3 regions of the Pseudarthrobacter sp. MOO14 genome follow, and region 2 is predicted to be linked to each of the others. Evidence: riboswitches for the same ligand, from Rfam matches in the RefSeq annotation. Region 2 holds a riboswitch; each other region holds the start of a gene.
The links. Region 2 has a riboswitch for thiamine pyrophosphate ahead of thiO (glycine oxidase ThiO). Riboswitches for the same ligand answer to the same signal wherever they lie in the genome.
Positions count from the first base shown of each region.

Region 1: linked by a shared signal. The riboswitch ahead of thiD (bifunctional hydroxymethylpyrimidine kinase/phosphomethylpyrimidine kinase) and the one ahead of thiO (glycine oxidase ThiO) in region 2 are both predicted to bind thiamine pyrophosphate.
Region 3: linked by a shared signal. The riboswitch ahead of AC4EEV_RS09780 (ECF transporter S component) and the one ahead of thiO (glycine oxidase ThiO) in region 2 are both predicted to bind thiamine pyrophosphate.

Region 1 is NZ_CM177849.1:490,707-501,263, reverse strand. Features, by position in the region: gene AC4EEV_RS02300 (Rne/Rng family ribonuclease) at 1-2,744, shown strand, start outside; TPP riboswitch at 2,895-2,992, shown strand; gene thiD (bifunctional hydroxymethylpyrimidine kinase/phosphomethylpyrimidine kinase) at 3,000-4,520, shown strand; gene rplU (50S ribosomal protein L21) at 4,785-5,093, shown strand; gene rpmA (50S ribosomal protein L27) at 5,155-5,418, shown strand; gene obgE (GTPase ObgE) at 5,537-7,126, shown strand; gene proB (glutamate 5-kinase) at 7,116-8,297, shown strand; gene AC4EEV_RS02270 (glutamate-5-semialdehyde dehydrogenase) at 8,294-9,658, shown strand; gene AC4EEV_RS02265 (hypothetical protein) at 9,739-9,978, shown strand; gene nadD (nicotinate-nucleotide adenylyltransferase) at 10,034-10,557, shown strand, end outside.
Region 2 is NZ_CM177849.1:924,117-934,673, reverse strand. Features, by position in the region: gene AC4EEV_RS04260 (PHP domain-containing protein) at 1-344, shown strand, start outside; gene AC4EEV_RS04255 (DNA-methyltransferase) at 358-1,230, opposite strand; gene AC4EEV_RS04250 (DEAD/DEAH box helicase) at 1,239-2,891, opposite strand; gene AC4EEV_RS04245 (RNB domain-containing ribonuclease) at 3,183-4,694, opposite strand; gene thiE (thiamine phosphate synthase) at 4,724-5,416, opposite strand; TPP riboswitch at 5,444-5,562, shown strand; gene thiO (glycine oxidase ThiO) at 5,558-6,847, shown strand; gene thiS (sulfur carrier protein ThiS) at 6,844-7,080, shown strand; gene AC4EEV_RS04225 (thiazole synthase) at 7,085-7,897, shown strand; gene AC4EEV_RS04220 (hypothetical protein) at 7,962-8,264, opposite strand; gene AC4EEV_RS04215 (DUF3107 domain-containing protein) at 8,291-8,515, opposite strand; gene AC4EEV_RS04210 (TetR/AcrR family transcriptional regulator) at 8,560-9,225, opposite strand; gene moeB (molybdopterin-synthase adenylyltransferase MoeB) at 9,310-10,509, shown strand.
Region 3 is NZ_CM177849.1:2,068,160-2,078,716, reverse strand. Features, by position in the region: gene AC4EEV_RS09810 (Na(+)/H(+) antiporter subunit C) at 1-309, shown strand, start outside; gene AC4EEV_RS09805 (Na+/H+ antiporter subunit D) at 306-1,907, shown strand; gene AC4EEV_RS09800 (Na+/H+ antiporter subunit E) at 1,904-2,449, shown strand; gene AC4EEV_RS09795 (MrpF/PhaF family protein) at 2,446-2,724, shown strand; gene mnhG (monovalent cation/H(+) antiporter subunit G) at 2,714-3,127, shown strand; gene AC4EEV_RS09785 (DUF4235 domain-containing protein) at 3,128-3,391, opposite strand; TPP riboswitch at 3,611-3,751, shown strand; gene AC4EEV_RS09780 (ECF transporter S component) at 3,819-4,442, shown strand; gene AC4EEV_RS09775 (ABC transporter ATP-binding protein) at 4,442-5,989, shown strand; gene AC4EEV_RS09770 (energy-coupling factor transporter transmembrane component T family protein) at 5,986-6,786, shown strand; gene AC4EEV_RS09765 (UDP-N-acetylglucosamine 1-carboxyvinyltransferase) at 6,893-8,416, shown strand; gene AC4EEV_RS09760 (glutamate--cysteine ligase 2) at 8,484-9,710, shown strand; gene AC4EEV_RS09755 (O-succinylhomoserine sulfhydrylase) at 9,715-10,557, opposite strand, start outside.

The DNA.
Region 1 (10,557 bases), 430 kb from region 2:
CAAGCCCCTTTGGTTCGCTGTTCCTGGAACCAGGTTCCGCCACGTCAGTCCTCTTCCAGGCGCCGGACCTGAGCACCGTGGTCCGCCCCGCGACGCCCGCGGCGGAAGAGACCGACGAGGAAGAGGCCGACGACGCAGACGATTCCGCCAGCCGCCGCCGGCGCCGCAGCCGTGGCCGCCGTGGCCGCAGCCGCATCGGCGAGCGGACAGATGAAGACGTCGAGGGCGGCACCGGTGACGCCGATGCCGAAGACGAAGCCGACGAGGACGCCAACGGGCCGCTGGAAGACGGCGTGACCTCCCGCCGTCGCCGCCGCCGCCGCCGCGGTGACCAGGACCTGGAGTTGACCGGTGGGGAAGGCGACGATCCGCCCAACACGGTGACGAGGGTCCGTGCGCCGCGCGCGGTCAGCGAAGCGCCGGTCAACAACCGGGTCACCAGCGTCAAGGGCTCCACCCGCCTTGAGGCCAAGAAGCAGCGCCGCCGCGAATCCCGCGACACCGGCCGCCGCCGCACCGTGATCACCGAAGCCGAGTTCCTGGCCCGCCGCGAATCCGTGGACCGCCAGATGATCGTCCGGCAGCGCGACGACAGAATCCAGATCGGCGTCCTCGAAGACGGCGTCCTGGCCGAGCACTTCGTGTCCAAGACGCAGCAGGACTCGCTGATCGGCAACGTCTACCTGGGCAAGGTCCAGAACGTGCTGCCGTCCATGGAAGCTGCTTTCGTGGACATCGGACGCGGCCGCAACGCCGTGCTGTACGCCGGCGAGGTCAACTGGGAAGCCGTCAACCTCGAAGGCAAGCAGCGCCGGATCGAAAACGCCCTGAAGTCCGGCGACACTGTCCTGGTTCAGGTGACCAAGGACCCTGTGGGCCACAAGGGCGCCCGCCTCACCAGCCAGATCTCCTTGCCCGGACGCTACCTGGTGTACGTGCCCGGCGGCTCCATGACCGGCATTTCCCGCAAACTGCCGGACGTCGAACGCAACCGCCTCAAGCGCATCCTCAAGGACCGCCTCCCCGAACACGCCGGTGTCATCGTCCGCACCGCCGCAGAGGGCGCCTCCGAAGAGGAACTCACGCACGACATCAACCGGCTGCGCGCACAGTGGGAAGGCATCGAAAGCCAGTCCACCTCCACCAAGGTCCTTGCCCCCGAACTGCTGTACGGCGAACCGGACCTGACCATCAAGGTGGTCCGCGACGTCTTCAACGAGGACTTCTCCAAGCTGATCGTCTCCGGCGAGGAAGCCTGGGACACCATCGAGGCCTACGTCACCTACGTCGCCCCGGACCTGGTGGGCCGCCTCGAGAAGTGGACCAAGGACCAGGACATCTTCTCCGCCTGGCGGATCGATGAGCAGATCCACAAGGCACTCGAGCGCAAGGTGTTCCTGCCCTCCGGCGGTTCCCTGGTCATCGACCGGACCGAAGCCATGACCGTGGTGGACGTCAACACCGGCAAGTTCACCGGCAGCGGCGGCAACCTCGAGGAAACCGTCACCAAGAACAACCTCGAAGCTGCCGAGGAAGTGGTGCGCCAGCTGAGGCTGCGCGATATTGGCGGCATCATCGTGATCGACTTCATCGACATGGTGCTCGAATCCAACCGGGACCTGGTCCTGCGCCGCCTCGTCGAGTGCCTGGGCCGCGACCGGACCAAGCACCAGGTTGCCGAGGTCACGTCCCTGGGCCTGGTCCAGATGACCCGCAAGCGCATGGGCACGGGCCTGCTGGAAGTCTTCGGCGAGCAATGCGAGGCGTGTGCCGGACGCGGCGTCGTGACCCATGACGATCCCGTGGAGCACCGCCGCGCCAACATCGTGGCGGCCGAACACCACGTCCAGCGCGCCGACAACCGTCCCGAAGCCCGCGGGGAGGCCCACCGCCCCGACGGACAGCGGACCGATGCCGGCCAGCCCGGTGCACGCCCCGAGCGGAAGCGCCGCCGTGGACGCGGCGGCCAGCAGGCCGAGGCAGTACCGGCGCCGGCAGTGCACGTGCACACTGTGCAGCCGGATCCCAGTGACGCCGAGCGGCACGCCAAGGCTGAAGCCACCCGGCTTGCGTTGGCCAACATCGCCGCGGCGGCCCACGCGGCGCACCTCCACGACGACGAGCTGGCAGCTGCCCGGCACGCGCCGGCGGAGCAGGCTACGGCCCCGCAAGCACCGGTCCAGCCTGCACCGGCAGCTGACGGGGAAAAGCACGACGCCGATACGCACGGGCGTCCCGCGGCGGTCCTGACGTTCGGCGGCGAGAAAGTCCCGCTTCCGTTCGTGGAGCACGCGGAGGAGCAGCAGCCCAAGCCCGCCCTGACGCTGGACCGGCTCGCGGAAGCATTCGCGCACCTCGGCCAGCCGGTTTCCGCCGTCGAGGACGCTCCGAAAAATCCTGCAGCGGCTGAACCGGCAACGGAACAGGCCGCACAGGAGCCCCGGCCGCAGGGCAGCGAAGCCCCTGCGCGGGCCGCGGAAGCACCGGCTGAAAAGGACTACTCCGACCACACGCTGGAGCAGACAAGGCAGCGCAGGCCGCGCCGCCACCGGGCCGCCAGCCGAGCCCAGGGCGCCGCGAACGAAACCGCCGTCCAGCACCATGAGAACGTCCAAGCCGCAACTACCGGGCACTCACACGCAGCCAAGGCCCCCGAGCCCGCGAACCAGCAGCCTGCTGATAGCGGCAAGCGTTCCGAGGAACCCATCATCCTCGGCGTGGGCGTCCCGGCTTCGGAGCTCTAAATTCCGGCAAGCCACGGCGTCGAAAGGTGAAGTCCCCGTCTCGTGGACCATTCCCCCCGAAAGTACAGGGGGAACAGTGCACGGGGCGGGGACTTCCTGCATCTGGCCGCTGTCACCTTTAGCCGGGCACCGCGCCACCGGCTAGGCTGGGAAACCGACACGGGGTGCCGCGCAGAAGGCCGGCTGAGATCCACACCCGTTGAACCTGTCCGGCTAGTACCGGCGAAGGGATGTCTGTTGTCTTCGACCCTCTCCATGCCCCTGCCAAGTGCCTCCACTGACGCCTCCGGCACCCCTGCGGGCCGCGACATCCCACGGGTCCTCTCCATTGCGGGCTCGGATCCATCCGGCGGAGCAGGAGTCCAAGCGGACCTGAAGAGCATTGCAGCGCACGGCGGATATGGCATGGCCGCCATCACGGCACTGACGGCGCAAAATACCCGTGGCGTTGTGGCCGTCCACGTCCCGCCTGCTGCGTTCCTGGCGCAGCAGCTCGATGCCGTCAGCGACGACATCACCATCGACGCCGTCAAGATCGGCATGCTCGGCGACGAAGCGGTGATCCGCACGGTCCAGCAATGGCTCGACAAGGTGCGTCCCGCCGTCGTAGTCCTGGACCCGGTGATGGTGGCCACCAGCGGCGACCGCCTGCTGAAGGAAACCGCCGAAGCCGCCCTCCGCGACCTGCTCCCGCTTGCCCACCTCATCACCCCCAACCTGCCCGAACTGGCCATGCTGGTGGGCGAAGAGCCAGCGGGGGACTGGGAAGGTGCGCTGGACCAGGGCAGGCGCCTGGCGGATGCCACCGGCGCCACCGTCCTGGTAAAAGGCGGACACCTGTCAGGCGAAGGCTGCCCGGACGCCCTGGTGAACACCGCCGGTGTGCTGGCCCGGGACGTGGTGGAAGTGCCCGGCCCCCGCGTCAACACCCGCAACAGCCACGGGACGGGTTGTTCGCTGTCCTCTGCCATGGCCACGGTCCAGGCCCGGTTGGGCGACTGGGAAGGGGCGCTGCGGACGGTCAAGCCCTGGCTGGCCGGAGCGCTTGAGGATTCCGGCAGGCTGGAGGTCGGCCACGGGAACGGGCCCGTGCACCACTTCCACCATGTGCGGCCCCACCTGCCGGAAGGCGGCTTCGCGGCCAGGCTCTGGGCCGAAGCCCGGCAGGACCTGGCGGATATTTACGCCCTGGACTTCATCCAAGGCCTGGTCTCCGGCGAACTGGCGGAAAAGGACTTTGCCTACTATCTGGCCCAGGACGCCCAATACCTCAACGGCTACTCCCGGGTCCTGGCCCGTGCCAGTGCCCTGGCCCCCTCCGAAGAGGAGCAGCTGTTCTGGGCGGGCTCGGCCCGGCAGTGCCTGGAGGTTGAATCGGAACTGCACCGCTCGTGGCTCAGCACCCGGCCCGGGCAGACGGGCCTGGGACCCGTCACCAAGTCCTACGTTGACCACCTCACAGCCGTCTCGGCGTCGGGCAGCTATGCCGTCCTTGCCGCCGCCGTCCTGCCCTGCTTCTGGCTCTACGCCGAGGTTGGCAGGACACTGCACGCCCGGTTCCTCGCGGCGGGCGAACCGGACGGGCACGCGTACGCCGCGTGGCTCCGCACCTATGCCGACGAGGGCTTCGCCGAGGCCACCCGGCAGGCCATCGCCATGGTGGATGCGGCCGGACGGAAGGCCTCCGACCATGAACAGGCCGCCATGGTCACGGCGTTCAAGCAGTCCTGCCGGCTCGAAGTGGAATTCTTCGACGCGCCGCGCATTCACTCCTGACGTCCAACGGCGGCGCCCCGGCTACAATGGATACGCACGGTTGCGGCGCTGCATGCCATGCTGTGGTTACTATCACAGCCGGCCCTCCGGAACCAGCCTCATTTGCGGCTGGAGACGGATTTAGCGTATTCTGGATCTTCGGTGCTTACGCCAACACTTGGGTTATGACCCCACGGCGTTGAGGCACAGCGAGAAACCAGGCTTTTATTGAGTCGGTTCCGCACGCAAATTTTGTTATAAACGTCGAGAGAAGTGAGTTCCCAAGTGGTGTACGCGATTGTCCGCGCAGGCGGCCGCCAAGAGAAGGTTTCCGTTGGAGACTTCGTTACCCTGAACCGCGTCGCCGGTGGAGCCGGCAGCACCATTGAGCTGCCCGCACTGCTCCTGGTTGACGGTGACAAGGTCACCTCCGCAGCCAAGGACCTGGCCAAGGTAACTGTTACGGCTGAAATCCTCCAGGACCTGCGTGGTCCTAAGATTGTCATCCAGAAGTTCAAGAACAAGACCGGCTACAAGAAGCGCCAGGGTCACCGCCAGGAACTGACCAAGGTCAAGATCACCGGCATCAAGTAACCACCGGTTACTGTTCAGGCATTTCAACAGATTCCCCAGAATTTAGAGGCAGGCATTTCAGATGGCACATAAAAAGGGCGCGAGCTCCACTCGCAACGGTCGCGATTCCAACGCACAGTACCTCGGCGTCAAGCGCTTCGGCGGCCAGGTCGTTTCCGCAGGCGAGATCATCGTCCGCCAGCGTGGCACCCACTTCCACCCGGGCGCCGGCGTAGGCCGCGGCGGTGACGACACCCTGTTCGCACTGACCCCGGGCGCCGTTGAATTCGGCACCCGCCGCGGACGTCGCGTGGTCAACATCGTTGCTGCTGCAGCCGCAGAGTAACAACCAGTTTTGAAGCGGTGGAGCGGGCCTGAGGGCCCGCTCCACTGTTCTTTTAACCGCATTACAATCGTTGTGGCGTCCCCGGGCGCCGCGTAAACAGCATTCTGAGGAGATCCACGTGGCCAGCTTTGTAGACCGGGTAGTACTTCACGTATCCGGCGGAACCGGCGGCCATGGATGCGTTTCCGTCCACCGTGAGAAGTTCAAGCCCCTTGGCGGGCCCGACGGCGGTAACGGCGGCAACGGCGGCGACGTGATCCTCCGGGTGGACCACCAGACCACCACCCTCCTCGACTACCACCACGCGCCGCACCGGCACGCCAGCAACGGCGGGCCCGGCATGGGCGACTGGCGCGGCGGCAAGAACGGCGAAACCCTGGTCCTTCCCGTTCCCGACGGCACCGTGGTCAAGTCCAAGGACGGCACCGTTCTGGCCGACCTGGTGGGTGAAGGCACCGAATATGTGGCCGCCGCCGGCGGCATCGGCGGACTCGGCAACGCAGCCCTGTCCTCCCAGAAACGCCGTGCTCCCGGTTTTGCCCTGCTGGGAATCGAAGGCGAATCCCGCGATGTGGTCCTGGAACTGAAGTCCATTGCAGACATCGCGCTGGTGGGATTCCCGTCCGCGGGCAAGTCCAGCCTGATCGCCGCGATGTCTGCCGCCCGGCCCAAGATCGCCGATTATCCCTTCACCACCCTCATCCCCAACCTGGGCGTCGTCCAGGCAGGCGACGTCCGCTTCACGATTGCCGATGTCCCCGGCCTGATTGAAGGCGCCAGCGAAGGCAAGGGCCTCGGGCACAACTTCCTGCGCCACGTTGAGCGCTGCGCCGCCCTGGTGCATGTGCTCGACTGCGGCACGCTCGAATCCGACCGCGATCCACTCTCGGACCTCGCCATCATCGAAGGCGAACTCGAAAAGTACGCGGTGGACATGAGCTACGCAGGCTCCGACGGCCAAGTGGTCCCCCTCAACCACCGCCCCCGCCTCGTCGCACTGAACAAAGTGGACCTGCCCGACGGCAAAGACATGGCAGAATTCGTGCGCCCGGAACTGGAATCGCGCGGCTACCGCGTCTTCGAGGTCTCCGCCACCAGCCACGAGGGCCTGCGCCAGCTCGGCTTCGCCATGGCCGAAATTGTCCAAGCCGCCCGCGACGCCGTCGCCGCCGAACCTCCCAAGGTCCAGCCGGTCGTGCTCCGGCCGCGCGCCGTCAATGAAACCGGGTTCAAGATCCGCCGCGAGGAAAAGAACCTGGAGCCGCTGTTCCGTGTCCTCGGCGAGAAGCCCGAGCGCTGGGTCAAGCAGACCGACTTCACCAACGAGGAAGCCATCGGCTACCTTGCCGACCGGCTGGCCAAGCTGGGCGTGGAAACCGAACTGTTCAAGCAGGGCGCCAAGCCGGGGGATACCGTGGTCATTGGCGAGGACGACGGCGTTGTCTTCGACTGGGAGCCCACCATGATGGCAGGCGCGGAACTCCTGGCTTCACCCCGTGGCACGGACGTCCGGTTCGCCGATATCGGCGACCGCCCCACGCGCAGCCAGAAGCGTGAGGAACAGCAGGAACGCCGCGACGCCAAAGCCGCCGCCCGTGCCGAACTCGAGGCCGAGCGCAAAGCCGGTATCTGGACCGAGTCCGTCAGCGGACGCCGTGCTGCCCGCCCCGTCCAGGACAGTGGAATGGAAGCGGACGATGACCTCTAGGGTCGTGGACGCGGCGCCGGTTGCGGGCTCCGCGGACAGAAGCCTGCTGGCAGATGCCCGCCGCATCGTGGTGAAGGTGGGGTCCTCCTCACTGACCAGCATCAAGGGCGGCATTTCCGAGGAGTCGCTCACCGCGCTGGCCGACGCCCTCGCCGCCAAGCGCAACGCGGGTGCCGAAATCATCCTGGTCTCCTCCGGCGCCATCGCCGCCGGGTTGGCCCCGCTGGGGTTGGAAAAGCGTCCCCGGGACCTGGCCACCCAGCAGGCGGCGGCCAGCGTGGGCCAGGGCCTCCTGATGGCCCGTTACACCCAGGCGTTTGGCGCCCACGGCGTCACTGTCAGCCAGGTCCTGCTCACGGCCGAGGACCTGATGCGCCGCAGCCAGCACACCAACGCCCTCCGCGCCATGGACCGGCTGCTCAGCCTCGGAGTGGTCCCCGTCGTGAACGAAAACGACACCGTGGCCACCCACGAGATCCGCTTCGGCGACAACGACCGGCTCGCCGCCCTGGTGGCACACCTGGTGCGCGCCGACGCGCTTGTGCTGCTGTCCGACGTCGACGCCCTCTACGACGGTCCGCCGGCCCACGGTGCCAAGCGCATCCCGCTGGTCACCGGAGCGCAGGACCTCGAGGGCGTGTCCATTGGCAAAGCAGGCAAGGCCGGGGTGGGCACCGGAGGAATGATGACCAAGGTGGAAGCCGCCAGCATGGCGGCAGGCTCCGGCATCCACGCGCTGGTGACATCCACGCCCAACGCCGCCGCCGCCCTGAACGGCGAGGACGTCGGCACCTGGTTCTCCGTGAACGGCTCGCGCAAGCCCGTCCGCCTCCTCTGGCTGGCACATGTCGCGTCCGTGCAGGGCCGCCTGGTCCTGGACGACGGCGCGGTGCGGGCCGTGCGCCACCATCACACGTCCTTGCTGCCGGCGGGCATCTCGGCGGTGCATGGCGACTTTGAAGCGGGCGACGCCGTCGAACTGGCCGGTGCCGACGGCACCGTAGTTGCCCGGGGACTGGTGAACTACTCATCCCAGGAGCTGCCGCACATGCTGGGGCGCTCCACGAGGGAGCTGGGCGAGGAACTCGGCAGCGGCTATGACCGCGAAGTTGTTCATGTAGATGACCTGGTGCTGGTCCAGGCCCCCGGCTCGCCTAAACTTGGACTATGACTGACGCCCTGATCCACGCTGCCGTTGATACCGGAACCACTGCTGACCACGCGCAGACGGGCCCGGCGGCAGGACAGGAGACAGGGGTGCCGGCCGCCGCAGCGGACGTCGAAGCGGCAGTCCACGCCATCGCGGACCGATCCCGCCACGCCGCCCGCGGCATGGCCACCGCCAACCGGGCATGGAAGGACCGCGGCCTCCGCGCCGTGGGCGCGGCCCTGCAGGAGAACGTGCAGGCAATCCTCGCAGCCAATGCCATGGATGTCCGGCGCGGCCGGGACAACGGCACCTCCAAAGCGCTCCTGGACCGGCTCACCCTCACCGAAAGCCGTGTTGACGGCCTGGTGGCGGCCCTCGAGAACCTGGCCAACCTCCCGGACCCCGTGGGCAACGTTGTCCGCGGCCAAACCCTCCCCAACGGACTGCGCCTCCGCCAGGTCAACGTGCCCATGGGCGTTGTGGCAGCCATTTACGAAGCACGCCCCAACGTCACTGTGGACATCGCCGGCCTGGCGCTCAAGAGCGGCAACGCCGTCATCCTGCGCGGCGGCAGTGCAGCAGAAGCCACCAACCAGGTCCTGGTGCGGGTACTGCGCGAAGCCCTCGAATCCGTAGGCCTGCCGGCCGACGCCGTCCAGACCGTGGACCAGTTCGGCCGCGCCGGCGCCAATGTCCTGATGAAGGCCCGCGGCCGGGTGGACGTGTTGATTCCCCGCGGCGGCCGCGACCTCATCCAGACGGTGGTGACCAATTCCGCCGTGCCGGTCATCGAGACGGGAGAGGGAAACGTCCACATCTTCCTGGACGAATCCGCTGACGAGACCATGGCGGTGGAGATCCTGCTCAACGCCAAGACCCAGCGGCCCAGCGTCTGCAACACCGTCGAAACCCTGCTGGTCCACTCCGGCGCGACCGTGCTGCCCGCCGTCGCAACAGCCCTTCGAAACGCCGGGGTCCGATTGCATGTGGACCAACGGATCGGTGCAGCCTTGCCCGCCGGGATCGACGCGGAGCCGGCCACGGACGAAGACTGGGCCACGGAATACATGGACCTGGACCTTGCCGTGGCCATGGTGGACAGCCTCGACGAAGCCGTGCAGCACATCCGCACATGGTCCACGGGCCACACCGAAGCGATCCTCACCAACAACCTCGCCAACGCTGAACGGTTCATCGCAGAGGTGGATTCCGCAGCGGTCATCGTCAACGCCTCCACACGCTTTACCGACGGCGGTGAACTCGGCCTGGGCGCCGAGGTGGGGATCTCCACCCAGAAGCTGCACGCCCGCGGCCCGATGGGACTGACCGAGCTGACCACCACGAAGTGGATTGTCCAGGGCGAAGGCCAGGTCCGCGGGTAGCAACGCGGTAACATAGACCAGAACCTTAGAAAGCAGCGGAAGGTTCCGCTGCCTGAAAATCCTTGACCATAGGGGAGAAAATGCTGCTCCAGCAGATCGTCACGTCCATCGCCGCGGCAGGCGACGCAGCCCATGAGGAGCCCGCCCCGCTGCTGGCAGAGCCGTGGGTCTTCGGCGTGTCAATGTTCGCCATCCTGGTGGTCCTGATGTTCATCACGCTGTCCTACAACAACCTGGGCAACCGGCACGCGGCCACCGAAGAGCACGCGGATCCGCACCGCCAGCACCCCAACAAGCACGATCGCGGGCAGGGCCACTAACATTTCGCACAACCTGCACCGCAATGGTGCCCGGGGAAGGCTGCGGCTTGGTGTCATGGGTGGGACGTTCGATCCCATCCACCATGGGCACCTGGTGGCGGCCAGCGAGGTCGCGGCCGAATTCGACCTCGACGAGGTGGTCTTCGTGCCTACCGGGCAGCCATGGCAAAAGTCCCATAAACAGGTCAGCGAGCCTGAGCACCGTTACCTGATGACCGTGATCGCCACGGCCTCCAATCCACGTTTCACCGTCAGCAGGGTCGACGTGGACCGGCCGGGTCCCACGTACACCATCGACACCCTGCGCGACCTCCGGGCCCAGCGGCCGGACGCCGACTTGTTCTTCATCACGGGTGCTGACGCCTTGGCGCAAATCCTGTCCTGGAAAGACATTGACGAGCTCTGGTCGCTGGCCCACTTCGTGGGAGTCACCCGCCCGGGGCACGTCCTGGACGGGATGGGCCGTAAGGACGTCAGTCTCCTGGAAGTGCCTGCCATGGCCATTTCGTCCACGGATTGCCGTGCCCGCGTGGCAGCGAACCATCCGGTGTGGTATCTGGTCCCGGACGGGGTGGTGCA
Region 2 (10,557 bases):
CACCGGACCCGGCCACCGCCGTCGAACTTGTCCGTGCCGCGGGAGGCGTGCCGGTGTTTGCCCACCCGGTAGCGTCGGCCCGGGGCCGGATCGTGGGGGAGCGGACCTACCAAGAGATGATCGACGCCGGACTGGCGGGACTGGAGATCGACCACCGGGACAATCCGGAAGAGGGGCGGGCGTTTTTGCGCAAGCTCGCCGCCAAGCATGGCTTGCTGGTCACCGGCTCCTCCGACTACCACGGTACGGGCAAGCCGAATCTGCTCGGCGAGAACGTCACTGCCCCCGGAATGCTGGCGCGGATCGAAGAACTGGGTACCGGAGCCGCGGTCATCCGCCCCTGATCAAGGGGGCGCGTCAGGTGGGCTGGTACACGGCCAGGGTGGCGTGCGCACCGAGCCTTTTGGCCATGATGTCGATCGCGGGCTGGTTCTGGTCCACGCACACGAACTTCCGGCCAAGCTTGGCCGCCACGGCGCCCAGGGTGCCGGAGCCTGCGAAGAAGTCCAGGCACCAGTCGCCGGGGCGGGACGAGGCGGCCACAATCCGGCGGACCAGCCCTTCCGGCTTCTGGGTGGGGTACCCGGTCTTTTCCTTGCCGGTGGGGGAGACGATGGTGTGCCACCAGACGTCCGTAGGCAGCTTGCCCAGTTCGCGCTTGGCCGGCGTCACCAGCCCGGGGGCCATGTAGGGTTCACGATCCACCTCGGCGTTGTCGAAGTGGTACTTGGCCGGGTTCTTGACGTACACCAGGATGTTGTCGTGCTTGGTGGGCCACCGGTTCTTCGCCCGGGCGCCGTAGTCGTACGCCCAGATGATTTCGTTCAGGAAGCATGCCCGGCCGAAGATGGCGTCCAGCATCACCTTGGCATAGTGCACCTCGCGGTAATCCAGGTGCAGGTACAAGGTGCCGTCGTCGGCCAGCAGCCGCCACGCCTCCACCAGCCGCGGTTCCAGGAAGGACCAATAGTCGCTGAACGCGTCGTCGTAGCGGTGCAGTGCGCCCTTGATGGTGTCGTAGGAACGGCCCTTGAAACCCACCCGGTCCCCGCTGCCTTCAGCGTTGGCCACCATCCGGGTTTCCTGCCGCTGCTGCGGCCTGCCCGTGTTGAAGGGCGGATCCACGTAGATCAGCGTGAAGGCGCCGTCCGGCAGTGTTGGGAGGTACTCCGCGTTGTCCGCGTGAACCACCAGGCTGCCGCCGTCCGGCGCCCAAACAGTGTCTGTCATCGACGCAGTTAGCCCTCGGAGCTGCCGGGCTGTCCGCCCTTGTCCGCGGCGGCAACCACTTCGCCGTTGCGGCGGCGGGTGCGGGTCCGGGGACGGCGGGTGCGCGAGGGCTGGTCGCCGTCGGCCGCGGGGGCGGCTGCGTCCGCGGCAGGGGCGGAGTCGGAGGTACGACGACGGCGCTCACCGGAGCGGGCGGAGTCCCGGCCGTCGTCCTTTCCGCGTCCCCGGCCGTCGCGCTCGCGGGAACGGGAGGCGTCCCGGCCGCCGCGGCTGTTCTTCTTGCCGGTTTCGCCCAAGTCCTCAAGCACCTCGGCGTCAACGCCGGCCAAGGTCCGCTTGTCGCGCGGGAGACGTCCCTTGGTGCCCTCGGGGATGTCGAGGTCACTGTAGAGGTGCGGTGAGGAGGAGTAGGTTTCCACGGGCTCGGGGACGCTCAGGCCCAAGGCCTTGTTGATCAGCGCCCAGCGCGGCATGTCATCCCAGTCGACGAATGTGACTGCAGTGCCCTTGTTGCCGGCGCGGCCGGTGCGGCCCACCCGGTGCAGGTAGATTTTTTCGTCCTCGACGCACTGGTAGTTGATCACGTGGGTGACATCGTCCACGTCGATGCCGCGGGCGGCGACGTCCGTTGCCACCAGCACATCCACTTTGTTGTTCCGGAACGCGCGGAGCGCCTGTTCGCGTGCGCCCTGGCCCAGGTCGCCGTGGATGGCTGCGGCGGCGAAACCGCGGTCCACCAGTTCCTCGGCCACCTTGGCGGCGGTGCGCTTGGTCTTGGTGAAGATGATGGTCCGGCCACGGCCCCGGGCCTGCAGGATGCGTGCCACCACCTCGGTCTTGTCCATGCTGTGCGCACGGTAGATGAGCTGGCGGATGTCGCGCTTGGTGAGGCCTTCATCATCCGGATCGGCTGCCCTGATGTGGGTGGGCTGGGTCATGTAGCGGCGCGCCATCGCGATGACGGGGCCGGGCATGGTTGCCGAGAACAGGAGCGTCTGGCGGACAGCCGGGGTTCCGGCGATCAGGGTCTCAACGTCCGGCAGGAAGCCCAGGTCCAGCATTTCGTCGGCTTCGTCGAGGACCACGAGCTTGACGTTCTTCAGGCTCAGGTGCTTCTGCTTGTACAGGTCGATCAGGCGCCCCGGGGTACCCACTACTACTTCGACGCCCTGCTGGAGTGCTTCAACCTGGGGCTCGTAGGCGCGGCCACCGTAAATGGTGGTGATCCTGGCGTTGCGCTTGCGGGAGGCCGTTTGGAGGTCGTTGGCCACCTGCACTGCCAACTCGCGGGTGGGGACGATGACCAGGGCCTGCGGGGCGCCCGGGACGGCCAATTTGGCGTAGCCGGGGTCGTCCTGTCCGATGACCCGCTGCAGCGCCGGGATGCCGAAGCCCAGGGTCTTGCCGGTACCGGTCTTGGCCTGGCCGATGATGTCGTGGCCCGCCAAGGCCACCGGCAGGGTCATGGCCTGGATGGGGAAGGGGTGCGTGATCCCGGCGTCGGCGAGGGACTCGACAATATCCGCGCGGACGTTGTAGTCGGCAAAGGACTTCTCCGCGATCTCGTGCGGGGTCTCGTCCGAGATGATGGTCTCTTCCGGCTCGATGGTCTCGGTGCCGGACGCATCGGTCAGGAGCTGGTGGGTATGCAATTCACTCACGGGGAGTTTCCTTATTCATTTGGGCAATGGCGCTGCCTGCTCAACGGGCCGGCCAGTCCTGGCCGTTCCGGAGCACGCTCGGGCGCGCAAGCTAATCCAGTGGAAGCCGATCGCGGGCTATCTAATGCTGGCACTGGTGACCAACGGGCAAATCTCAAGATCGCGTAGGGGCGGGCTTGTTGGTTTCAAATCAAGGAAATCAACGACCGGGCATCCAGTTCTACCTTCCCAGTCTAGCCGTACAGGGGCGAAATCCCCGTGTTGCCCCTTCCTGCCGCGTCCATAGGGCCCTTATGGAACCAGTTCGAAGTGGATCTGCCGGGTGGTGATGTCGGAGGACAGCAGCCGGACGCGCACCTTGGTACCGGACGTCAGCTCGCCGGCGCAGCGGGCCGTCACCGCCGGTTCGGCGATCTGGATGATCCCGGAACTGCCGTTCCCGTTGCCGTTCCTAGTGGCTCCGTTGCCGTTTCCATTGCCGTTCTTGGCGGATCCGTTGCCGTTTCCGTTCTGGGGCTTGGACCCGGAAATCACGATCGCGTCGAATTCCTGGCCGATGTGGTTCAGCAGCAATGCCGCCTCCACCGTGTCCAGCGCCATCCGCTCCATCCGCGAAGCCAGCTGGTCGGAACCGGCCATGATTCCCGGCAGCAGCGGCAGCGCCTCCCGTGCCCAGCCCGGAACATCACCGCCGTTGCTGAGGGCTTCGCAGATCACCAGCACGAAGCGGTCCACCAGCCGGCGCAGCGGGGCGGTGGTGTGGGCGTAGGCGGCGCCGATGGCGGACTGGATGCCGTCGTCCGGGACCGTCCCGTCAAACGCCGTATAGGACGCGCCCCGGAACAGCATCCCGGCCGAATGCATGATGGCCAGCTGGCGGGGATCGGTGGGGTTAAGCGACCGCAGGTACTCGCCGTAGGTGACTTCGCCGTCCCACGGCCTGCCCAGCACTTCGGTCTGCAGCCGGAAATGCCTCAGGGACCGCTCATCCGGGGCCGGCATGGTGCGCAGGATGCCCACCTTGCCTTCCAGCATGAGCTGGGCGGCCGCCATCCCCGTCATCAGCGAAATCTGCGCGTTCCAGTCCTCCACGGGAAGCTGCGGGGCGGCGTCGATCCGGTAGCCGCCGTCGGGCAGCTGAACGATCTCCTGCTCCGGCATGTTGAGGCTGGCGCCCCCGCGCTCCCGCTCCAGCGCCACCCGTTTCAGCCCCACTTCCCGGAGCAGTTGCAGCACGGGGGGAGCGGTGCCGGCGTCGAGGGCTGCTTGTGCACCTTTGTAGCTGAGCTTGTCGCGGCTGCGGATCCGCGCCCGCCTGACGCCCACGGACGTCACTGCTGCGTCGGCGTCGAGCGTGAATTCCCAGACGAAAGCCGGACACTCCTGGCCCGGCAGCAGGCTCCCGGCCCCTTCGCTGATGACCTCCGGGTGCAGCGGGATCCGGCCGTCGGGAGCGTAGAACGTCTGCCCGCGGCGCCTGGTTTCAGCATCCAGCGGACCACCCGGCGCAACAAATGCAGGAACATCGGCGATCGCGTACAGCACCCGGTAGCCGCCCCCGTCCGGCTCGATGAACACGGCTTGGTCCAGATCCGTGGACGAGGCGGGGTCGATGGTCACGAATGCGACGGCGGTCAGGTCATAGGACGGCAGTTTCAGGGCCGCCACGGCGGCGCGGGCGTCGTCCACTGCCGCGGCCGGGTAAGGCCCCGGCAGTTCGAGTTCGGTCCGCAACGCGCCCAGTGCCTCTTCCAAGGCGTTCCGGTGGTCGCGGACATTGGGAGCCAACCGATGATGTGACACAAAAGTCAGCGTAACTCCAAGTCCTGGGTTTACGCAGGCCCGGGGCCGGCAGCGTCCAGCGCGTCGAGCAGGGAGGCCGCAGCGGCCGCGGGATCCGACGCCTCCGTGATGGCACGCACCACCACGATCCTCCGTGCTCCTGCCTCCGCCACCTGGTGCACGTTCCCGTGGTCGATGCCCCCGATGGCAAACCACGGCACCGGGTTGGGTACTTCCGCGGCAGCCTTGGCGGCGTACTTCACCAGGTCCAGCCCGACGGCGGTCCGGCCGGGTTTGGTGGGCGTGGCCCAGACGGGCCCCACGCAGAAGTAGTCCAGGTGGGAAGGCCCGGCAGCGGCGGAGAGGGCGGCATCCACCTGCTCCGGGCTGTGGCTGGACAGCCCGATGGCCGCATTGCCGTTGACCAGCGTCCGGGCCGCAGCCAACGGGAAGTCTTTTTGGCCGATGTGGAACACCGGTGCGCCGGACAGCACCGCGATGTCGGCCCGGTCGTTAACGGCCCAAAGCCGCCCGTGGCGAACCGCGGCCTCCTTCAAGACCGCCAGCAGGTCCAGTTCTTCGGCTGCCTCGATGCTCTTGTCGCGCAACTGGATGATGTCCACGCCCCCGGCGAACGCGGCATCCACGAACCGGGCAAAGTCGCCGCGGTCCCGGCGCGCATCCGTGCAGAGGTACAGTCGGGCCGCCCCAAGGGCAGGAAAGGAGGAGGGGGACATATTCATGCCTGCCAGCCTAGTTCCTCTAAACTGGGCTGGTACTGCGGGAGCCCGCGGCAGCTGTCACAAAGCGCCGGGCTGAGAGGGCGTCGGAGCCGACCGCTTGACCTGATCCGGCTAATACCGGCGTAGGGAAGGAACCACACCATGACCAGCACCAGGAACTGCCTGCCCGGACTTGGCGATGACGCCATCCGGGCCGACGTCGCCGTCATCGGCGCCGGAGTGGTGGGACACGGAATCGCCTGGGAGATCCAGCGCTCCGGCAGGTCCGTTGCCCTCATCGATGACGCGCCCGGCGCCGGCGCCAGCTGGGCCGCTGCCGGCATGCTGGCCCCCGTCAGCGAGCTGCACTACCAGGAAGAGGACCTCCTGGAACTCATGCTCGACGCATCATCCCGCTGGCCAGGCTTCGCTGCCGGCGTCGCCGCAGCAGCCGGAGCCGGGACCGGCTACCTGATGACACCCACCCTCGCTGTCGGTGTCGACGCTGCCGACCGGCGGGCGCTGATGGACCTGCGCGCAGTGCAGCAGGCCAGCGGCCTGGAGGTGGCACCGTTGACCGTGCGTGAAGCCCGCAGCCGCGAACCCCTGCTGAGCCCGGGGATCTCCTGTGCGCTGGACACCCCGGCCGACCACCAGGTGGACCCGAGGAGGCTGATAGCGTCCGTGCGCCTGGCGCTCGCCGCAACGGTACGGGAAACCCCGACGGTGGCGGTTGCCGGTGCAACGGAAGGTTTTGCCGTCCCGGAGCGGGCGGCCGGACTGCTGTGGAAGGACGGGACGGTGGCCGGCGTCCGCCTTGGGAGCGGCAGCACAGTCCTGGCGGGGGAAACTGTCGTGGCCAACGGCCTGCACGCGGCGTCCCTTGACGGCTTGCCCCACGGCCTTGACCTGCCGCTGCGGCCGGTGCACGGGGACATCCTCCGGCTTTCCGTGCCGCAGCACCTCCGCCCGTTGGTGACAGCCACGGTGCGTGGGCTGGTCCACGGGATCCCGGTGTACATCGTGCCCCGGGAGGATGGCACGGTAGTCATCGGCGCGTCCCAACGGGAGGACGCCCTCTCCGACGCCGTGAGCGCCGGGAGCGTCTACCAGCTGCTCCGGGACGCCCAGGCGCTGGTTCCCGCCGTCGCCGAATTGGAACTCCTGGAATGCACCGCCCGGGCGCGCCCCGGGACCCCCGACAATGCACCCTTGCTGGGCCGGGTTGCGGCGTCCTTGGGATCCGGGGGCCCAGCGGACGGGCACGTGCCGGGGCTGGTCATCGCGACAGGTTTCTTCCGGCACGGGGTGCTGCTCACGCCCGCCGCCGCCGCGATCTGCACGGCACTCCTGGACGGGGCCGCCGATCCCCGCTGGGCGCCGTTCAGCCCGGACCGTTTTTCCGGGTCGGCCTTGGCCGTCCCCAGCCCCCATCTGAAGGAGACAGCGTGAACATCACCCTCAACGGAAACCCGCACACGGTGGCCGACGGCGCCTCCATCACCACGCTCGTCAGCCAGGTCACCGGGCGGCCGCTGGCCCCCAACGGCCAGGCGACGGACGGCAGGAAACTGGGCGTCGCCGTCGCCCACAACGCCCAGGTGGTGCCGCGCAGCCAATGGTTCGGTACCGCGCTCGCCGACGGCGACGACATCGAACTCGTCACTGCAGTCCAAGGAGGCTGACCCCATGACCGAAACCGGCACCATCAACACCGCAAGCCAAGCCGCAGATGACACCCTGGTGATCGACGGCGTCGCCCTCGGATCCCGGCTCATCATGGGCACCGGCGGTGCACCCAGCCTGGACGGCCTGGGCGCTGCGCTCCTGGCCTCCGGCACGGCACTGACCACGGTGGCCATGCGGCGCTACTCAACCGCGGAAACCGGCTCTCTGTTCCAGTTGCTGGTGGACCACGGGATCAAAGTCCTGCCCAACACCGCTGGCTGCTTCACGGCCCGGGACGCTGTCCTCACCGCGGAACTGGCCCGGGAGGCCCTCGAAACCGACTGGGTGAAGCTGGAAGTCATCGCCGACGAGCAGACCCTGCTGCCGGACGCCGTGGAACTCGTTGACGCCACCGAGCAGCTGGTCAACCGCGGCTTCAAGGTCTTTGCCTACACCAACGACGATCCCGTGCTGGCGCTGCGGCTGGAAAATCTTGGTGCCACCGCCGTGATGCCGCTCGGCGCACCGATCGGCACCGGCCTGGGCATCCTGAACCCGCACAACATCGAACTCATCGTCTCCCGGGCCTCGGTTCCCGTGGTCCTGGACGCGGGCATCGGTACGGCCTCCGACGCCGCCCTGGCCATGGAACTGGGCTGCGACGCCGTCCTGCTGGCCACAGCCGTGACGCGGGCGCAGAACCCGGCGCTGATGGGGGAAGCGTTCAAGCACGCCGTGGTTTCCGGACGGTTGGCGAGGGCAGCCGGACGCATCCCGCGCCGGGAACACGCCCTGGCCTCATCGGCGATGGAGGGCCGGGCCGAGTTCCTCTAGCCCCCAAAAAGCCTGTGGCCACCACCCGGACGGGTGGTGGCCACAGGCTTTACTCAGGGTCGGTTCAGCCCCGCAGGACCGCGTTCAGCCGTTCGGTGTCATGGCGTGTCCGGGTGCGGCCCAGGTAGGCGACGGCGGCAATGGCCGCGGCGGTGCCGAGGACGATGGGCAGGACCCAGGGGAGCCACGTCAAACCCGGAAGGTAGCCGAAACCTGCCGTCATGAGGATGATCCACGCCATCGCCGCGACGCCCACGGCGATCCCGGCGGGCACGCCCGCGCCGTATCGGGAATGGCGTTTGTCATTGGCCCAGACGATAAACCCGGCGGCGAGCGTGGCAAGCACCACGATGGTCAGCGACAGCATGGATCTCCTTGGAACGTGCGGTCAGCCTAGAACTGGCCGAAACCTACGCGGCGGACCTCTTCAGCGCCAATTTCCACATAGGCAAGTGCGTTGCCGGGCACAATGATCAGGCGTCCCTTGTCATCCTTCAGGCGCAACTGGGTGCCGTCATTGATGGCTTCACCAACAGTCTTGGCCACCGTCTCAGCATCCTGGTCTGATTCGAGCACGATTTCGCGGCCAACGTTTTGAACGCCGATCTTAATTTCCAAGGGGGCCTCCCAGCCTGGTTCGTCGATGATGTCTTATTTGTAGTCTAGGACTCTTTGGGGAAGCGAGAGATTCCGCGCCAAGCTAAACGGTAGATGAGGTCGCTGGCCACGTTGAGGTCCAGGTTGCCGTCCGTTTCCAGCCAATACCGGGCGCTGACCTGCGCCATCCCGGCAAGGCCGCGGCCCAGGAGCTCCGCCTCCAGGTGGGGGAGCTTGGTGTCCTCGGCAATGACCCGGGCGATGGCGTCTGCGAAGGTCCGATTAAAGGTCTCCAGCCTGGAGCTGACATCGGGATCGTTGATCAGGTCCGATTCGAACACCAGGCGGTGTGCCTGGTCGTCGTTGGCGATGAAGTGGAAGTAGGCGCGCATGACGGCCTGAACGCGCTCGTCGTTGTCCGTGGTGGAGTTCAACGCCCCCAGCATCAGCTCGGTCAGTGACGTCAGGTGGCTTTCCAGCAGGGCCAGGTACAGCTCACGCTTGGACGGGAAGTGCTGGTACAGGACAGGCTTGCTCACGTGGGCAGTCTCTGCAATTTCGTCCATCGCGGCCCCGTGGTAGCCGTTCGCAACGAAAACTTCCTGGGCGGCGGCAAGCAACTGCGCGCGGCGTTCGTCCCGGGGCAGCCGGGCGGACCGTTGGCCTGCGGGGCGGGAGGGAGTTTGCGGTTCGGCCGCGGGCGGGCGGTCAGCCCGTGCTTCAGGGACCACAGTTGTCCTTCTTTCCATTGCAGTTACATTCACTTTACTGCGGGGTAATATGACCCGGCGGTATCCCGGGGCATACATTGAAGTATGGCTTCGACGTTCACCGCAAATGTTTCAACCCATTCGCTGGATCCGCTGGTGGAACCGGCAGCTGCCCTGACGTCTGCCGAGGTGGAACGCTACTCCCGGCACCTGATCATTCCCGAGATCGGCGCGCTGGGGCAGCGGCGGCTCAAGAACGCCAAAGTGCTGGTCATCGGAGCCGGCGGCCTCGGTTCACCAGCACTGCTGTACCTCGCCGCGGCTGGGGTGGGGACGCTGGGCATCATCGACGACGACGTGGTGGACCTGAGCAACCTGCAGCGCCAGGTCATCCATGGCGTGCAGGATGTGGGACGGCCCAAGATCGAGTCGGCCCGCGATGCCATCGCCGCCCTGAACCCGCTGGTGGATGTCCGGCTCCACAACGTGCGCCTGGATTCGGGCAATGCGCTTGAACTGTTCGCAGAGTACGACCTGATCCTGGACGGCGCTGACAACTTCGCCACCAGGTATCTGGTGAACGATGCCGCCGCGATCCTGGGCAAGCCTTATGTGTGGGGCTCCATCTTCCGCTTCGACGGACAGGTGAGTGTCTTCTGGGAGAAGCACGGCCCCACGTACCGGGACCTCTACCCCGAGGCCCCTCCCGCCGGTTCCGTGCCTTCCTGCGGCGAGGGCGGCGTCTTCGGTATGTTGTGCGCCGCCGTGGGCTCGCTGATGGTCACCGAGGCGGTGAAGCTGATTACCGGCGTCGGGCGCTCCCTGCTGGGCCGCGTGGCGCTGTTCGATGCCCTGGGCGGCAGCTGGCGGGAGATCCGGGTCGCCAAGGACCCGGCGGCGGAGCCCATCACTGAACTCACGGACTATGAGGCGTTTTGCGGGATTGCCCCGGCGTCCACCACGGACACGGAACACACCATCACCGCCACCCAGCTGGCCACCATGCTGGCATCGCGGAAAGCCGGGCTCAAGGACTTCGAACTGGTGGACGTCCGGGAGGCCGGCGAGTACGACATCGTCCGGATCGACGGAGCCAAGCTCATCCCGCAGGGACGGATCCTGGCGGGCGAGGCGTGGGGCGAACTCCCGCAGGACCGGGACATCGTGTTCCATTGCAAGGCCGGGACGCGCTCGGCGAACGTCCTCGCGGCGGCCCGCCAGGCAGGCTACCAGCGGGTCAGCCATCTCGACGGCGGGATCCTGGCCTGGGTGCGCGAGGTGGAGCCTGACAAGCCCGTCTACTGACGGTAACGCCCGCTCACCCTCGACACCAATTTCCCCAACGCCCGCTCA
Region 3 (10,557 bases), 1.1 Mb from region 2:
CCGCAAGCCTTGATCCTGACCTCGATCGTGATCTCCTTCGCCGTCACGGCGTTCATGCTGGGCATCATCTACCGCACGTGGGTCCTGGCCCGCCAGGACGATATCCAGGACGACGTGGAGGACCTCCGGGTGGCGGAAACACCGAGCTTCGACGCGGAGGACGACGCCGAAATCCCGGCCGAAACATCCGAGTTTCCGCTCGCCACCGTCACGGCGGGAGGCCGGGAAATGCCGGCCGAACAGGCAGCCGCGGAAGAACAGCCCGGCTCGCTCACCATCGAATCCGGCCCGGAAGGCGGCAAAAAGTGAACATCGCCAGCCTGGCCCCGCTCGCCGTCGTCCTTCCCATCCTGGGCGCCGCACTGACCTTCCTCCTGATCCGGCACTCCCGGGCCCAGCGGGCGGTCAGCATCGGACTGTTGTCACTCACCCTGGCCCTCGAATGCCTCCTGTTGGCGTCCGCGTGGAACAGCGGGACCGCCGCGGTGACCATCGGCGGCTGGCTGCCGCCCTGGGGCATCGTGATGGTGGTGGACCAGTTCTCCTCGCTGATGCTGGTGGTCTCCTCGGCAGTGAGCCTCGCCGTGCTGGTGTACGCCACCGGGCAAGGCATGGCCGACGGCGACGAAGACGCACCGGTCTCGATCTTCCACCCCACCTACCTGATCCTGGTGGCGGGGGTGTCCAACGCGTTCCTCTCCGGCGACCTCTTCAACCTCTACGTCGGCTTCGAGATCCTGCTGACCGCAAGCTACGTGCTGATGACCCTGGGCGGCACCGGGCCCCGGATCCGCGCCGGCGTCACCTACGTGGTGGTGTCGGTGGTGTCCTCCGTGCTGTTCCTGATCGCCATCGCCATGGTGTACGGCGCAACCGGCACCGTCAACATGGCTGACCTCGCCCTCAAACTGGGCGACCTGGACCAAGGCACCAGGACCCTGCTGCACGTCATGCTGCTGGTGGCGTTCGGCATCAAGGCCGCCGTCTTCCCGCTGTCCTTCTGGCTCCCCGACTCCTACCCCACGGCGCCGGCACCCGTCACCGCCGTGTTCGCCGGCCTGTTGACCAAGGTGGGCGTATACGCCATGGTCAGGACCGAGACGCTGTTGTTCCCCGGCGACACCCTGAACACGCCACTGATGGTGGTGGCGCTGCTGACCATGGTGGTGGGCATCCTTGGTGCGCTGGCGCAAAGCGACATCAAACGTCTGCTCTCGTTCACCCTGGTCAGCCACATCGGGTACATGGTGTTCGGGCTGGCCATGTCCTCCGTGGCCGGGCTGGCGGCTGCGGTCTTCTACGTGGCCCACCACATCACCATCCAGACCAGCCTGTTCCTGGTGACCGGCCTGATCGAACGCCGCGGCGGCAGCTCCTCCGTTGACCGGCTGGGCGGCCTGGCCAAGCTCTCGCCCCTGCTGGCAATGCTGTTCTTCATCCCCGGCATGAACCTGGCCGGCATCCCCCCGTTCTCCGGGTTCCTCGGCAAGGTGGGGCTGCTGCAGGCCGGCATTGAGCTGGGGACCCCGCTGGCCTACGCACTGGTGATCGGCGGGGTGCTGACCAGCCTGCTGACGCTGCTGGCCATTGCCCGCGTATGGAACCGGGCGTTCTGGCGGAAGCCGGAGGACGCCGAACATCCGGACCCCGTGCTGCTGGCCGGCCCCTCGGGGCGCGCCGCCGGTCCGGGCGCCAAACTCAACACGGTCACGCTCCTGCCGCGCACCATGGTGGGATCAACCCTTGGCCTGGTGGTGCTCGGCGTCGCGCTCACCGTGTTCGCCGGGCCGCTGTTCGGGCTCTCCGACCAGGCTGCGCGGGACATGCTGGACCGGGCCCCCTACATCCAGTCGGTCCTCGGCAGCAATACCGCCGTTCCGGCCACCGTGACGGGAGGAGGACGATGAGCCGCAAACGGATTTCGCTGCGGCAGGAGCTTCCCCTCCTGGTGTGGCTGGTGATCGTGTGGGGCGCCCTGTGGCAGGACTTCAGCCCCGGGAACCTGCTCTTCGGTGCCCTGCTGGCGGTAGGCGTTGCCAGGCTGTTCTACCTTCCGCCGGTGGAACTCAGCGGCCGGTTCAACATCCTGTACGCCGTGCCCTTCGCCTTTGCCTTCCTGGCGAAAGTGGTGGTCGCCAGCGGCCAGGTCCTGTACCTGGCCACCGTCCGCGGACCCAAGGTGACCAACGCCGTCGTCGCGGTGAAGCTCCGGAGCCACCAGGACCTGATCGTCACCGCCACCGGGCACGTGATCTCCCTGATTCCCGGCTCCCTGGTGGTGGAGGTGGACCGCCCGGCCTCCACCCTGTACCTGCACGCACTCAACATCACCTCCAAGCAGGACATCGAGGGCCTGCGGAACGAGGTCCGGTCCATCGAAGCGGGCCTGATCCGCATCATGGGTTCCGCCGAAGAACTTGAAGCCGTCCGAATGGAGGCGTCTGCATGATGCCTGTTGTCCTGGCGGTCACGGCCGTCATCTTCTCCCTCGCCGCGGGCGGGGCCATCATCAGGATTGCCCGCGGCCCTTCGCTGCTGGACCGGGTCCTTGCGGCCGATGTCCTGCTCGCCATCCTGGGCGGGGCCCTGTGCGTGGACATGGCCGTGAACCGGCACCTGAACAACCTGATGCTGGTGGTGGCCATCTCCATCATTGGGTTCATCGGGTCGGTCACGGTGGCCCGGTTCGTCGCCGACCGGAGGGTGAACCCCCATGAATCCTGACTTTTCCGGCGCGGACGCGTGGATCGACCTTGCCTCCGCGGTGTTCATGGTGGCGGGTGCGCTCCTGTCCCTGGGCGCCGCCATCGGGCTGCTCCGCTTCCCGGACCTGATGAGCCGCATGCACGCCGCCACCAAGCCGCAGGTCCTGGGCCTGTTCCTGCTGCTGGCAGCCATTGGGCTGCAGATGCGCAGCTGGTGGGTTTGGCCGGTCCTGGTGGTGGCCTGGATCTTCCAGCTGCTCACGGTGCCGGTGTCCGCGCACATGGTGGGCCGGGCCGGCTACCGCACCAAGCACCTGCACCGGGAGCTGCTCGCCGCCGATGAGCTTGAGGCCGTAGTGCAAAAAGCCGCCGCCGAGGCTGCCCTGACGGACAACCGCGACGACGGCGAAAACCGCCAGTAGCTAGACGATGTCCTGCGTCTTGGCGAAGCGGGTGATGGCGCGCTGGGTGCCCCGGTTGGCCAGGACCTGGATGATGGCGCTGACGGAGGCGGAGATCAGTGCGAAGGTCAAGGCCGACCGCAGGCTGGTGGGCACGTCCTCGCCCTTGCCGCTGGGCGGCTTCTGCCCGGTGGTCTTTTCCCAGATGGTGTTGACGAGCTTGGTGCCGACCAGGCCTGCGCCCAGGCTCACCGCGGTACCGAGCAGCTTGATGAAGAGGTTCATTCCTAGTACTCCTTGCGGGCGGAAAACGGACTGTCTCCAGCCTAGCCGTACACCCGGACCGGTCCGGGCAAGGGCATGGCCGGCATCCTCTCGGGCCCGCTGACGGCGGTCCGCGGTCACATCCGGTTCAACAGCCGGCATGGCCGCCGCCCAGCCCCCGCCAGGTGTAAACTTGACCACGCCCAAACCGGGCAGTATTTACACGCGAACATCAACATTCAAAAACGACAGGGGAGCGCCGCCGTCGGACAACCTGGCCATGCCGGGAACCGCAGGTGGGCGCTGAGAGTGCGGGACAGCCGCAGACCCTCGAACCTGATCCGGTTAGTACCGGCGCAAGGGAGTCGAGTTCTCAAAGTGTCCGGCCGGACCGGCAACAGTCCGCCAGCCGGAGCCACTTTCCCCTCCTGTTACCCAGGAGGATCACATGAGTACTGCTGCAATCAAGAAGACCACCAGTAAGTCCTGGCGCGTCGTCGACATCGTGGTGGCGGCCCTGGTGGCCATCGCCGGCGGAGTCATTTTCTGGGCCTGGGACCAGGGCGCCGCCGCCCTGTCGGCCCCCATGAACGCCGCCTACCCGCCCCTGACCGGGATCCTGGCCGGCGGCTGGATGATTCCCGGCGTGCTGGGAATGCTCATCATCCGCAAACCCGGAGCCGCCCTGTTCTGCGAAACCGTGGCCGCAACGGGCGAGCTCCTAATGGGTTCCCAGTATGGCGCCTCCGTCCTTTTCTCCGGTTTCATCCAGGGGTTGGGCGCGGAAATCATCTTCGCGGTCTTCGTCTACCGCAAGTTCAACCTGCCCGTCTCCCTCGTGGCGGGGGCGGCCGCGGGCTTCTTCTGCGGCCTGAATGACTCATTCGCACCGTGGGGCTGGAACATTGCCTACTCCGGGGCGGACAAGCTCGCCTATATCGTCCTGACCACGGTGTCCGGCGCGGTGCTGGCGGGCGCGTTGTCCTGGCTCGCCACCCGCGGCCTGGCCCGCACCGGGGTGCTGAGTTCCTTCGCGTCCCGCAAGGCTGCAACGGAGCCAGTTTTCTCCTGATGGCACCTTCCCAGGACGCCGCAGGAGGCGTGCGCCCTGCCGCCGTCACGGCCCGCGGCTGGGGCTGGCGGCATGCCGGCAGGGCCAAACCTGCCGTCCACGCCCTCGACCTGGATATCCGCCCCGGCGAGCGGGTACTCCTGCTCGGTCCCTCGGGTGCCGGGAAGTCGACGCTCCTGCATGCCCTCGCCGGGGTCCTGGGCGACATCAACGACGACGGCGAGGCCGGCGATGCGGACGAGTCCGGTTCGTTGCTGGTTGACGGCGCCCCGCCCCTCGAGCGTCGCGGCCGCTCCGGCCTGATGCAGCAGGACCCGGAGACGCAGGTGGTCCTCTCCCGGGTAGGGGACGACGTCGCCTTCGGCGCCGAGAACCTTGCCGTGCCCCGCGACGCCATCTGGGCGCGCGTGCACGAGGCGCTTGCCGACGTCGGACTGTCCCACCTCCCGCTGGACCACCCGACGTCGGCCCTCTCCGGCGGTCAGAAACAGCGCCTGGCGCTGGCGGGCATCCTGGCGATGCGTCCCGGGCTGATCCTGCTGGACGAGCCCACCGCCAACCTTGACCCGGACGGCGTCCTGGAGGTCCGGGACGCCGTGGCACGCTGCCTCGACAAGACCGGGGCCACTTTGGTGGTGGTGGAGCACCGGGTTTCCGTCTGGAAGGACCTGGTGGACCGGATCGTGGTCCTGCAGCCGGGCTCCGCCTCGGATCCCGCCGTGCTCCTGGACGGACCTCCGGACCGGGTGCTCAGCGAGGCCCGGGCCATGCTGACGGCGGCCGGAGTCTGGGTGCCGGGGTATGTGCCGGCCACCCGCCGCCGGTCCGGCATCCCGGCCGCCGTAACCGGCAACCTCCTGCTTGCAGCCGAAGACCTGGCGGTCTCCCGCGAGCGTCCCCGCCGCAAAGGCTTCCGGAAGATTCCGCCGGTTCCTGTCCAGGAGGGTGTTGCCGCGCAGGTCCGGGCCGGCCAGGCGCTGGCCGTCACCGGCCCGAACGGCGCCGGAAAATCAACGTTCGCACTGACCCTTGCCGGGCTCCTTGAACCGGTGTCCGGAAAGGTGTCGGCCGCCGTGGACCTTAGCCGCGGTGCCGGGATCGACCCCTACGCGTGGAAGGCAGAGCAGTTGATCTCACGGGTGGGCACCGTGTTCCAGGAACCGGAGCACCAGTTCGTGACGGGCAAGGTGTTGGACGAGCTGCTGTTCGGGCCGCGGCACCTGGGCCACGGCGAGGACCGGGTGGAGGAACTGCTGGAGCGGCTGCGGCTCACCCAGCTGGTGGACGCCAATCCCTACACATTGTCCGGCGGTGAGAAGCGTCGGCTGTCCGTGGCCACGGTCCTGGCCGCCAGCCCGCAGGTGCTGGTCCTGGACGAGCCGACGTTCGGGCAGGACGCCAACACCTGGGCGGAGCTGGCCTCGTTCCTCTCCGAACTCCTGGACGCCGGCACGGCCGTGGTGTCCGTGACCCACGACGCCGAATTCACCCGGGCTTTGGGCGGGGCCGAGCTGCGGATGGCCGCCACGGAACCGGTGGCGCCATGAGGCAGCAGCTGACCCTGGACGGCAACCGCGCCCTCCTTGCCCGGGCCAACCCGCTGAGCAAATTTGCCGCCGTCGTGATGATCACCGCGGTCCTGGCGCTGTCCATCGACTGGGTGTCCGCGTCCGTGGCGCTGGTCTTCGAACTGATCCTGTTTCCCCTGGCCGGCCTCACCGTGTCCCTGCTCTGGCAGCGGGGCTGGCCGCTGATCCTCGCCGCCGCCATCGGCGGCTGGAGCACGTCCATCCTGGCGCCGGACAGCGGGAGGATCCTGCTCGACGCCGGCATCTGGACCATGAGCGAAGGCTCCCTCCAGCTGGGCATCGGCTTCCTGCTGCGGGGCTTCGCGATCGCCCTTCCGGCGGTGCTCCTGATGAGCTGCACCGATCCGACGGACCTTGCCGATGCGCTGGCACAGAAGGCGCGCCTGCCGCACCGGTTCGTCCTGGGAACCCTGGCGGCGATGCGCCTGGTGGGGCTCATGGCCGAGGAATGGCAGACCATCGGGATGGCCCGGCGTGCCCGCGGCGTGGGGTCGCGCGGCAACGTGGTCCAGCGGGTGAAGGCGACCCTGGGCCAAAGTTTCGGGCTCCTGGTGCAGGCGATCCGCCGCGCGTCGAGGCTTGCCGTGACCATGGAAGCGCGGGGTTTCGGCGGCGGGCAGCGAACCTGGGCCCGCGAATCGACGTTCAGTGTGCTGGACCTGTGGGTGGTAGGCGGTGGCGTCCTGATCGCCGGGTGCGCCCTCGGTGCGGCGCTTGCCGCGGGCCGTTGGAACATGGTGTGGCTGGGCAGCTAGCAGGGTTACCTGCCGGTACTATCGCATGTAGCGGGTAGGTCACCCCGGATACTCCCTCGGATGGCCATACCGCGACCTTCTATCTCATTTATGATATATTCGCGTCATGACTCAGGAGACCGCCGGCCACGTCGCCGCCATGTTGAGGAACGCCCGGACTGAGAAGGGCTGGACCCAAGGCCAGTTGGCTTCCGAACTCGGAACCAGCCAAAGCGCCGTCGCCCGGATGGAACAAGGCAAGCAGAACCTCAGCCTCAAGATGATCCAGCGGCTGGAGACCATCTTCGACCGGAGCATCGTCAACGTGGGCAAGCCCAGGATGACGCACCTGCGGGTGGAGGGCGGCCGCACCCTCTCCGGCGCGGTGGATGTCAACAGCAGCAAGAACGCCGGCGTGGCGCTGCTGTGCGCCAGCCTGATCAACCGGGGCACCACCGTGCTCCGCCGCCTCGCCCGGATCGAAGAAGTTAACCGCATCGTTGAAGTGCTGACCAGCATCGGCGTGGAATGCACCTGGCTCAACGACACTGATCTGCGCCTGCGCCGCCCGGCCGTCTTGGACCTGGAAGGGATGGACGTTGACGCGGCCCGGCGAACCCGCAGCGTCATCATGCTGCTGGGCCCCCTCCTGGACGAGTCACGGGAGTACCGGCTGCCCTACGCCGGCGGCTGCGACCTCGGCACCCGCACGGTGGAACCCCACATGCAGGCACTGCGCGAATTCGGGCTCTCGGTGGAAGCCACCGCCGGTTTCTACACGGTCCAGGCGCCTCCCGCGGACACCAGGGACCGTTCCTTCGTCCTCACCGAACGGGGGGACACCGTTACCGAGAATGCGATCATGGCGGCGGCCCACCGGCCGGGAACAACCGTGATCCGCAACGCCAGCCCCAACTACATGGTGCAGGACCTCTGCTTCTACCTGCAGATGCTCGGGGTGGCTATCGAGGGCGTGGGAACCACCACGCTCCGGATCACCGGCCGGCCCGTGATCGACGCCGAGATCGAGTATTTCCCGTCCGAGGACCCGATTGAGGCCATGAGCCTGATTACGGCCGGCATCGTCACCAATTCCGAGGTCACGGTCCGCCGGGTACCCATCGAGTTCATGGAAATCGAGTTGGCCACCCTGGGCCAGATGGGGCAGAAGCTCGAAATCTCCGGCGAATACATGGCCCGCAACGGGCGCACCCGGCTGGTGGACGTGACTACCAAGCCGTCGGAGCTGCGCGCGCCCGAGGACAAGATCCACCCCATGCCGTTCCCCGGGCTGAACATCGACAACCTGCCTTTCTTTGCCGTGATCGCCGCGAACGCCCACGGGCAGACCATGATCCACGACTGGGTGTACGAAAACCGTGCCATCTACCTGACAGAGCTGAACCGGCTCGGTGCGCAGGTGCAGCTGCTGGACCCGCACCGGATCTACGTCAACGGACCCACCAAGTGGCGTGCCGCGGAGGTGGGCTGCCCGCCGGCGCTCCGCCCCGCTGCCTGCCTGCTGCTGGCCATGCTCGCCGCACGGGGCGTCTCCGAGCTGCGCAACATCTACGTGATCGAACGCGGCTACGAGGACCTGGCGGAACGCCTCAACACCATCGGCGCCAAGGTGGAGTACTTCCAGGACTAGGCGTTCATGCTTCGTCATGATCAGCAGCTGCGCCCGGAATTTCCTGGCCCTGACGCAGAATGTTCGTATGCGTACTTTCGGCGTCGAGGAAGAACTCCTGATTGTTGATCCGGAGTCCGGGGAGCCGCTTGCCCTGGCGGACGCCCTCCTCGCCGGACACCGTGTCGCTGCGGACGATCTCCCGGTGGACCCGGACCTCCACCACTCCGGGAAGCAGGCGGATCACGACGACGAGATGGGCCTCAGTGCCGAGCTGAAGCTTGAGCAGATCGAGACGCAGACAAAGCCCTGCCTGGAGTCCGGGGCCCTGCTCGAGCAGATCAGGGCCGGCCGCGCCATGGCCAATCAGGCGGCCGCCAAGAACGGAGCCAGGGTGGCTGCGCTGGCCACGTCTCCGCTGGCATCCGCCAGCCACACCACGCCGGACCCTCGCTACGCCAGGATGCTGGAGCGCTTTGGCCTCACGGCGCAGGAACAGCTGACCTGCGGTTTCCACGTGCACACCTACATCGAATCGCCGGAAGAGGGCGTGGCGGTCCTGGACCGGATCCGCGACAAGCTGGCGGTGCTGACGGCGTTGAGCGCCAACTCGCCGTACTGGAACGGCGTCCCCACCGGGTTCGAAAGCTACCGTACCCAGGCCTGGAACCGGTGGCCGACGTCCGGCCCGGCCGCGATCTACGGGACGTACCCCGCCTACCGGAGGGTGGTCACCCGGCTGCTGGACACCGGCGTGATGCTCGATGAAGGGATGCTGTATTTCGACGCGCGGCTCTCCCGCAACCACCCCACCGTGGAGGTGCGGGTGGCGGACGTCTGCCTCCGCGCCGAGGATGCAGCCTTGATCGCCGTGCTGGTCCGCGCCCTGGTGGAATCGGCCGGCAGGGAATGGCGCGAGGGCGTGGACCCGGCGCCGGTGCCCACTGTCCTGCTGCGGATGGCCTCCTGGCAGGCCAGCAGTTCGGGACTCGGCGGCGAGCTCCTGGACTTTGGGAACTTCCGCCCGGCCCCGGCCGCGGACGTAGCCCGTTCCCTGGTGGATTACCTGGCGCCTGTCCTTCAGGAACAGGGCGAACTGGCCATGGCCCGGCAGGGCGTGGAGCACATCATCGCCCGCGGGACAGGGGCCGCCGAGCAGCGCCGGGCCCGCGACAGGGCGCTGGCCGGACCGCCTCCCGAGGATATGGGCTTCGGTGCAGTGGTCCGGCACGCCGTAGACGCCACCATGCGCGGCGCCCTGGATCTTTCCGGCGTGGAAGACACCCCGGAACTGCTGCGGGTCCGCCAGGCCTGACGCCTTAGATCTGCTTCAGGGCCTGTTCCAGGTCGCGGATGAGGTCGTCCGCGTCCTCGAGCCCCACGGAGAGCCGGACCACGCCGTCGCTCAAGCCAATGGCGGCCCGCCCCTCCGGCCCCATGGCGCGGTGGGTGGTGGTGGCGGGGTGGGTGATCAGGGATTTCGAATCGCCCAGGTTGTTGGAGATGTCGATGATCCGCAGCCCGTCCAACAGGGCGAAGGCCGCCTCCTTGCCGGAGCGGCCGCCCGAGGGCGCCAGCTCAAGGGTGAGGACCGTGCCGCCGGCGCTCATCTGCTTCGCCGCCAGCTCATACTGCGGGTGCGATGTCAGCAGCGGGTACTTCACCCAGCTCACGGCAGGCTGCTCCTCGAGCCATTCAGCGAGCCGCAGGGCGGTGGCCGAGGAGTGCCGGACGCGCAGGCTCATGGTTTCCAGGCCCTTGGTCAGGACCCAGGCGTTGAACGCCGAAAGCGCCGGACCTGTGTGGCGCATCAGCTGCTTCACCGGGCCGTCGATGAACTCCTTGGTGCCCAGGATGGCACCGCCCAGGACCCGGCCCTGCCCGTCGATGTGCTTGGTGCCGGAGTACACGATGACGTCCGCGCCCAGGTCCCCGCAGCGCTGCAGCAGGGGAGTGGCGAAGACATTGTCCGCAACTACCGTGGCGCCGGCGGCATGGGCCAGTTCGCTCACCGCGGCGATGTCCACGATTTCCTGCATCGGGTTGGACGGGGATTCGAAGAAGACGGCGGTGGTGGGCTTGGACAGGGCCTCGCGCCACTGGTCCAGGTCCGGGCCATCGACGAAGACCGTTTCCACTCCCCACCGCGGCAGGATCTCGTT